2 regions of the Alcanivorax sp. MD8A genome follow, and region 1 is predicted to be linked to the other one. Evidence: predicted binding sites of a transcription regulator. Region 1 holds the regulator's gene; the other holds the start of a gene.
The links. Region 1 encodes PhoB, which activates phosphate uptake and scavenging genes when phosphate is short. Its sites were predicted from a motif close to TGTCATANNNNTGTCANA; they were not measured.

Region 1 (4,398 bases):
CTACCGCAGTGGGCCGGTTTACCAGCCTTTCCGTTGGAAAATGGCAGGTGAAGGTGCTGCCTTTGCCGAGCTCGCTTTTGATGTCGAGTTTACCGTTATGGCGAATCATCACGTGTTTGACAATAGCAAGGCCCAAGCCGGTGCCGCCGGTCTGGGTAACCCGGCTGTTGTCGGGACGATAAAAGCGTTCCGTTAGCCGGGGGATATGCGCGGGGTCGATGCCCAGCCCGTTGTCGGTAACAGACAGGTGGGCGCCTTTTTCGTCCTGCCACCAGCGAATCTGGATCAGCCCGCCCGAGGGGGTGTATTTCACGGCATTGGTGATCAGGTTGCCAAAGGCGCTTTCCAGTTCGGCCGGGTTAGCGACCAGCCGGGCCTCAGTGGGGACATCCAGTTCAATCTGGTGCTTTTTATCGGCGCTTAATGCCAGGGCGTTTTCGCGCATGCGATTCAGCATGCCATGCACCGCGACGGCCTGACGATCGTTATCGGCATCGGTGTTTTCCAGTCTCGACAGCAGCAGCAAATCCGTGACCAGGGCTTCCATGCGATCGGACTGGCTTTCCATTTGCGATAACGCACGGCGCAACCGGTTTTGTTCTTCGGGCACGGTGTCGAGCAGGGTTTCCAGATAGCCTTTAAGAACAGTCAGTGGCGTTTTCAACTCATGACTGACATTGGCAACGAAGTCCTTGCGCATCTGTTCAAGGTGATGGAGCCGAGTGACATCACGTGCCATGAGAAGCTGTTCGCCGACGCCGAACTCCGTCACCCTGAATTGCAGAATACGGTTGTCGTTTACCGGCGACGGAATTTCCAGAGGCTCACGGAAATCAGCAAGGTGAAGGTACTCGGTAAATCTGGGGTGGCGGATCAGATTGGTCAGTGGCTGCCCCAAATCCTGGCTGGCGTTGAAGCCCATGTAACGCTCTGCGGCGGCATTCCAGTATTCCAGGTAGCCATGTTGGTCAATCAGGATCACCACTTCTTCCAGGGCGTTCACAGATTGCTGGGCCCGGTGAATGATGCTTTGCAGGTTTTCCTGGGCGCGCCGTTCTTTCTGGAACAGGTGCTCGAGTCGGGTATAGAACTCGCCCCACAGGCCGATGCTATCGGGCGGTTCGGTGTGGTCATCGCGGACCAGCCAGCTGTAGAGGGCGAAGAGCTGCCGGGTGCTCCAGAAGATGTAACCCACCAGGCCCACCAGCAGTGGCCAGATATGGCCAACGGCGAGGGCGGCCAGAGCGGCGAGAGCGATCAGGCCGGCAATACGATTAACTTCTTTGGCCAGGCTGGCTTTCATGATTGCCCTTGTGGGGTCAGACTGAGTGCTAACGCACCCTAACACATTATTGGTATCAGCTCGCCTTGGCGGCCTTGACCGAGAAGCGATAGCCGGTACCGCGAACGGTCTGGATAAAGCGGTCAAATCCGTAGGGGGCAAGCGCCTTGCGCAAACGACGGATATGCACGTCGATGGTGCGGTCTTCCACGTACACATTGGCACCCCACACCTGATCGAGCAGCTGGGTGCGAGAGTAGGCCCGTTCCTGATGGCTCATGAAGAACTCCAGCAGGCGGTATTCGGTTGGCCCCATATCCACCGGCTCGTCGTTGGCGCTGATGCGGTGGCTGACCGGATCCAGGCACAGTCCTTCCACTTCGATGGCCTTTTCGGCGGCAGCGCTGGAAGAGCGACGCAGCACCGCCTTGATGCGGGAAATCAGCTCGCGAGTGGAAAACGGCTTGGTAATGTAGTCGTCGGCGCCTACATCCAGGCCCTGCACCTTGTTGTCTTCTTCACTCTTGGCGGTAAGCATGATGATCGGCACTTCATTGGTGGTCTCATCACGCTTCAGGCGGCGGGCCAGCTCAATACCGGTCACGGAGGGCAGCATCCAGTCCAGCAGTACCAGATCCGGGCGCTCGTCGACAATGATCTCGTGGCCGCGCTGGGCATTTTCGGCTTCCAGTACATCGAAATCCGCCAGTTCCAGAGCGACAGCGACCATTTCACGAATGGCCGGCTCGTCATCAACAATCAAAATTCGGTTACGGGACATGGCTTCCTTCCTTCGCCTGTCTGTCTTTTGTTGGTGCCCTATTAGATTGCTCTTTTATGACATGCGTATGACAAGTTGAGCCGGATGTGGGGGAAATGCAAGCCGCAAGCTACAAGCGACAACGCGGATTTATGGAGGAGCCACCTATTTGACCAGGGCGCCGCGATTCAGGGCGGGAAAGAACAGGTAACCGGTTTGTATTGCCGGCGTTTGCATCGCCTGACGTTTTCAGCGCGGGCACGGCATGGCAGAACCTGAAACCCTGACCCGCGTTGTAGCTTGCAGCTTGGAGCCTGTCACTCAAAAGTACTGGAAATACAACCCCACAAACACACACGCCCCGCTCCAGTGATTGTTCAGGAAGGCATGGAAGCTGGGCCAGCGTTCGCGATAGCGGATCAGAGTGTGTTGATAGAGGAAGGTGGTGGCCATAGCGATGAGGCCGGCGTACCAGGGCCAGCTGAAGCCCAGGCGGTGGCCGACCATGACCAGAGCCAGCAGTGTCAGGCCCTGGAGGGCACCGATCATTAGCCGGTCTGCATCGCCAAACAGGATGGCGGTGCTCTTGATGCCCAGTTTCAGGTCGTCTTCACGGTCACACATGGCGTACTGGGTATCGTAGGCCACCGTCCATACCACGTTGGCCACATACAGCAGCCAGGCGATTTCCGGGACCTCGCCGGTTTCTGCGGCAAAGGCCATGGGGATGGCCCAGCTGAAGGCGGCCCCCAGAAACAGCTGCGGCATAAAGGTGAAGCGTTTGGTAAACGGGTAAAGCACGGCCAGCCCAAGGCCGCCGAAGGACAGCCAGAAGGTCAGTTCATTGAGGAACAGCACCAGCACGAAGGCCAGCAGTCCCAGCCCGGCGAACAGTGCCAGCGCCTTTTTGCTGCTGATGGCGCCAGTGGCCAGCGGGCGGCCCTGGGTGCGCTCCACGTCGCCGTCGAAATCCCGGTCGGCAAAATCGTTAATCACGCAGCCTGCCGCGCGCATGATGACCACCCCCAGGAAGAAGATCACGATGGTTTTCAGGCTGGGGGTGCCGGCCCCCGCAATCCACACCGCCCACAGCGTCGGCCACAGCAGCAGCAGGGTGCCGATGGGCCGGTCCAGGCGCATCAGCTGAAGGTAGGGCCACAGGGCGGGATAGCGGTTTTCAACAAAGGCAAACATGGGACATCCAGTTGTCAGGGGCGAAAAGAGTTTCAAGCGACAAGCTGCAAGTTTCAAGCTGAGAAGATAAAAGCGTTATTACCACAGAGGTCACGGAGATCACTGAGGGAAAAGCCCGATTGACTCCTCCCGAATTGCCGTAGGAGCGTCGCTCGCGGCGCGATTCCTGGTCTGGATCAAACGCGTTTTCACCACAGAGAGCACTGGGCCCACAGAGAAAAGCCGTCCTTGCGCTCTTGGCCGTCTGCTTGCGAATAACCTAAAAGGTCTTCACAGCTTTGAGGTAGACTTGCGTGGCTTGGTCGAACGTCAGACGCCTGACACAACCTGTTTTCCGGCTAATCCGCGATGGACCTTTAAAAGCCCTGGTCTGCCGGTCAGATCGGGCCGTCTTCCGCGCCTTGCAGCTTGAAGCTTGTCGCTTGCAGCTCTGTTCCCACCTTCTCCCACAACGCCGGCAGGAAATACTCCGCTACCAGTAGCGGTGCACCACGCTTGATGAAGCGGGATTGGCGGCCCCAACAGGCGGGCAGGTCCTGACCGGGGGAGGCCAGCCTTGCCCATACCTGGTCGCGCTGACAGAGGGGCCGTTTGTACAGTTCAAGCCCCAGTGAGCGGCTGCCCATATGCCCCAGTGAGCGGTTGGCGCCGGTCAGGCTGGTGACCGGCAGCACGCTGCGGGCGGCGACCACCGGGGTGTCATCCAGCATCAGGGTGACTTCGCGAATCAGTGCTACCTGCCGGGCAGGGAGAGCCAGCAGTTGCCGTTCATCGGCCCGCGGAACCGCATGGGCATGGAAGCCGGGGACGACACGGAAGGCGCCGTAGCGGGATAGCCGGCGAGTGAGCGAGTCGGGATCCGCCATCCAGTCGCGGATTATCGGGGGCAGCACCAGCTGTTCCAGCGGGCGCCAAAGGCTGTCAGGATGCAGGGCGGCAGGCAGCATGGCATCTTCCGGGCTTCAGGCCGGCGGACTATGGCCCATGGTTGTGCAGAGAGCAAGCGGGACCGCTCACCAGCAATGGTGGGCGAAAACCGGCCGGGCCGACCGAATATGACAGCGCCCAGTGTCATTGATTTTTGGGCGCTGCCCCGATAGGTTAACGACCCCCGAGATACACCCTGTATGTAGCAGAGTAAGCGAGTGCTTACTTCAATCCG
Region 2 (4,398 bases), on a different contig from region 1:
GCCAGTGGGGGCGTGCGGGCGCTAGCGGTCGGCTACGGTGTCGCTGTGGGAGCCTGCTTGCAGGCGAAAAAGGTCAGTTGCGAGGTGCGAGTTTCGAGTTGCGAAAACCTGAAAGGCAGAGCGGGGGTTTTGCCTTTCGAAACTCGTTGCTCGAGACTCGAAACTTTCTGCATTCTCAGTAGGCTGAGTCGCCTGCAGGCAGGCTCCTACGGCGCAGGGGGAGTGGCAAACAAAAACGCCGCCCCGAGGGCGGCGTTAGCGTCTTGCATCAGGCGTCAGGCGTTCGATTACGCCCCAAACAGGCCCTTGAAGAAATAGAAGAACAGGATGGACAGCAGGGCGCCGGCGGGCAGGGTGACCACCCAGGAGGTGAAGATGGTGCCGATCACGCGCAGGTTCAGGGAGCCAATGCCGCGTGCCATGCCCACGCCGAGGATAGCGCCTACCAAAGTGTGGGTGGTGGAGATCGGCAGGCCGGTGCCGGAAGCCAGTACCACGGTGGTGGCGGCACCCAGCTCGGCGGCGAAACCGCGGGACGGGGTCAGCTCGGTGATCTTCTTCCCGACGGTGGCCATTACCCGGGCACCGAAGATGGCAAGGCCGAACACGATGCCCATGGCGCCCACCAGCAGGATCCAGCTGGGCATGGCGGCTTTGGCGCCGACTTGGCCACCAGACGCAATCACACTGTTGATGGCGGCCAGCGGGCCGACGGCGTTGGCGACGTCGTTGGAGCCGTGGGCAAAGGCCATGGCACAGGCGGTGAAGATCATCAGTACCGCAAATACGCGTTCCACCGAGCTGAAGCGGAAGTCCTTGTCGGCTTCCGGGTCGGGTTTGATGCGTTTGAGGAACACCGAGCCCACCGCCATGACGATGGCGCCGCCCAGCAGGGCCCACAGGAAGCTGTGCAGGAAGCTCAGTTCCAGGCCGACGTGCTTGAGCCCTTTGACCATGGTGACCATGGAAATCACAAAGCCCACCAGGAACATGTAGAAGGGCACGACTTTCTTGGCGCGCTCGAACGGGTCATCGTGGTTGAGCACCAGCCGTTGCACGCTGCGTATTAGGGCAAAGGAGATGATCCCGGCCAACAATGGCGAGGTGACCCAGCTGGCGACAATGGAGCCGACTTTGTTCCAGTGTACGGCGTCCATGCCCAGGCCCACGGCAGCAAAGCCGACGATGGCGCCAACGATGGAGTGGGTGGTAGAGACGGGCCAGCCGAACCAGGACGCTACCATTAGCCAGATGCCGGCTGCCAGCAGGGCAGACATCATGCCGTAGACCAGGTATTGCGGTGCGTGGGAGAAGGTTTCGGCATCAATGATGCCTTTGCGGATGGTGGCGGTTACTTCGCCCCCGGCCAGGTAGGCCCCCGCAAATTCAAAGATGATGGCGATGATCACCGCCTGTTTGATGGTAAGGGCCTTGGCCCCCACCGAGGTGCCCATGGCGTTGGCCACGTCGTTGGCGCCGACGCCCCAGGCCATCAGGAAGCCGAATCCGCCGGCCAGCAATAACATCAGGTAGGTATGCTCGAGCATCCACTCCATAAGAACTCTCCTAGCGTGCGACCAACATCTGCAGGCGGCCGCCCACTTTCTGGGCGCGATCGGCCAGATCGCCTACCCATTCGATGATCTTGTAGAGGAAGATGACGTCCACCGGGGGCAGTTCGCTTTCCAGCTTGAACAGGGTGGCGCGGATGGTGATCTGCTGCTCGTCGTTGGCTCGCTCCAGGCGGTCCAGCTCTTCGATCAGGTCTTCCACCAGTTTGATTTCCCGTCCGCTGAAACCGGTTTCCACCAGCTCGTCCAGCTCGTTGATGGCCTTTTGGGCCTGGGCAGAGGTGTCGATTGCACCTTGCACATAGCTGAGCATGGCGTCGGCCAGCGTGGCGGGGATGGACATTTCCCGGCCCAGCATCAGCCCGGAAATGTCCTTGGCCTTGTTGGCGACCTTGTCCTGTACGCTGATCAGCTCGAGCAGATCGGTACGGGGCACAGGCAGGAACAGGCTTTTGGGCAGGTTGAGGCGAAACTCTTTCTTCAGCTCGTCGGCTTCGTTCTCCAGCTCGGCAATGCGCTTTCGCAGGATGCGAGCCTGATCCCAATCACTTTGGGTCACTGCGGTGAAGAAGTCCGCAAGCGTGCAGGCGCATTGGTGAACGGTATCGTAGTGTTGCTGAAGGGGCTTGATGGGCGAGCGGCCAAACAGGCCGGCGATGGAGCTTCCAAAGGACATAGGCGCCTCGGGTCCAGGTTAGGGTCGTCAAAGTATCCCATGCCGCAGGCCAATCAGCTAAGGCTACGGCTGACAGGCAGTGAGTCACACAGCTGTCATGAATTTGGTCGCGAGTATAGAGAAAGCGGGCGGGGCTGTCAGGGGGTCAATGTTACAGTTACAGTACCCAGAGCTTCCCTAATAATGATAAAGGGTGAGGTTTGGTCAATCCTGCCCTGTAGAGACTCGGAGAGTATTTGTGAACGCCACTGCCAAACCTGCGGTACCGGATGGATTGCTGATTGATGTGCGTTGGCTGATGCGCGAGCTGCTGGATGAAGGGCGTGTGAGCCAGGAGGACTTCAATGTTATCTCCACCACGCCGCGGGAGAAGAAGGAGCTGAACTGGCACCCGATCCAGGTGCTGGCCAAGTACCGGCTGACCGATCGCAGCGATACCCACCAGTTGCTGGATGTGGATTTTCTCACCGACTGGCTGGGCGAGCGCGCCAGCATGAAGGTGTACCACATTGACCCCTTGAAGGTGCATGTGGACCAGGTGACCAACGTGATGAGCTATGCCTTTGCCGAGCGGCACGGCATTGTCGCGGTGGAGGTGCAGCGTGACAAGGTAGTGGTGGCCTGTGATCAGCCTTTCCTGCAGGACTGGAAGGGGCATCTGCAGCAGGTGCTGCGTGACCGTGAGCTGGAGGTGGTGCTGGCCAACCCGGAGCAGCTTCGCCGTTACCGCATCGAGTTCTACAATCTCAGCCGCTCTATCGCCGGAGCCACGGGCAATACTGGTCAGGAGATGTCCGGGATTACCAACTTCGAGCAGCTGCTGGAAGTGGGGAAGGGGCACCACGATGCGGACGATCAGCACATCGTCAATATTGTGGACTGGATCCTGCAGTACGCTTTTTCCCAGCGCGCCAGCGACATCCATCTGGAGCCGCGACGGGAAACCGGCAAGATGCGTTTCCGCATTGATGGGGTGCTGCACGATGTTTACGAACTGCCGGCGGCCATCATGGCGGCGGTGACCAGCCGTCTGAAGATTCTCAGCCGCTTGAATGTGGCGGAAAAACGCAAACCCCAGGATGGTCGTTTGAAAACCAAAAGCCCGGACGGGGACGAGGTGGAGCTTCGCCTTTCCACATTGCCCACGGCATTCGGGGAGAAGATGGTCATGCGGGTGTTTGACCCGGATGTACTGGTGCGCAGTTTCGAGCAAATGGGGTTTACCCGTGAGGATCATGACACCTGGCACAGCATGACCCAGCATCCCCATGGCATTATCTTCGTCACCGGTCCCACCGGGTCGGGCAAGACCACAACCCTGTACTCCACCCTCAAGCAGCTGGCCACCAGTGAGGTCAATGTCTGCACTATTGAAGACCCCATCGAGATGGTGGAGCCGAGCTTTAACCAGATGCAGGTTCAGGCGAATATCGATGTGAACTTCGCCCAGGGGGTGAAGGCCATGCTGCGTCAGGATCCGGACATCATCATGATTGGTGAGATTCGCGATCTGGCCACGGCAGACATGGCGATTCAGGCGGCACTGACAGGCCACCTGGTGTTGTCCACCCTGCATACCAACGATGCACCCTCGTCGATTACCCGTCTGGTGGACCTGGGGGTGGCGCCATACATGATTTCGGCCACGGTACTGGGGGTCATGGCACAGCGTTTGGTGCGAACCCTGTGTCCGCACTGCAAGGCTCCGGTGGCGCCGAATGCCCAGGCCTGGGAGGAACTGGTGCGCCCCTTCAAGATGAAAATGCCGGAGAGTATCAACCGTCCGGTAGGGTGCCTGGAGTGCCGTGGAACGGGCTACCTGGGGCGCATGGGTGTCTACGAAACGATGCCCCTTAATAGTGCCTTGAAGGGGCAAATCACTCGTGGTGGAGATCTGGAGGCGCTGACCCGGCAAGCGTTGAAGAACGGTATGAAACCGCTGCGAATCAGTGGCGCCATGAAAGTCGCCAAGGGGTTGACCACCATTGAGGAGGTGATGCGGGTGACTCCGTCCCAGGATATTTTGCTGGGGTGAAGCAGCCATGAGCTGTGAGCTGTGAGCTGTGAGCTGTGAGCTGTGAGCTATGAGCTGCGAGACGCGGTCAGGCGTGTCAGGTGTTGAGAGTATGGAGTCCGAGATCAACGGTTAAG

Region 2: A15D_RS08405 (TIGR00153 family protein) is a predicted target of PhoB. The motif match lies at 2,330-2,347, and genes of this name have one in related genera.

The regions. Positions count from the first base shown of each region.
Region 1 covers NZ_AQOQ01000003.1:20,162-24,559, reverse strand. Annotated here, with positions in the region: gene phoR (phosphate regulon sensor histidine kinase PhoR) at 1-1,303, opposite strand, end outside; gene phoB (phosphate regulon transcriptional regulator PhoB) at 1,359-2,063, opposite strand; gene ubiA (4-hydroxybenzoate octaprenyltransferase) at 2,364-3,236, opposite strand; gene A15D_RS02145 (chorismate lyase) at 3,614-4,183, opposite strand.
Region 2 covers NZ_AQOQ01000012.1:82,078-86,475, forward strand. Annotated here, with positions in the region: gene A15D_RS08400 (inorganic phosphate transporter) at 288-1,556, opposite strand; gene A15D_RS08405 (TIGR00153 family protein) at 1,567-2,247, opposite strand; gene A15D_RS08410 (GspE/PulE family protein) at 2,546-4,282, shown strand.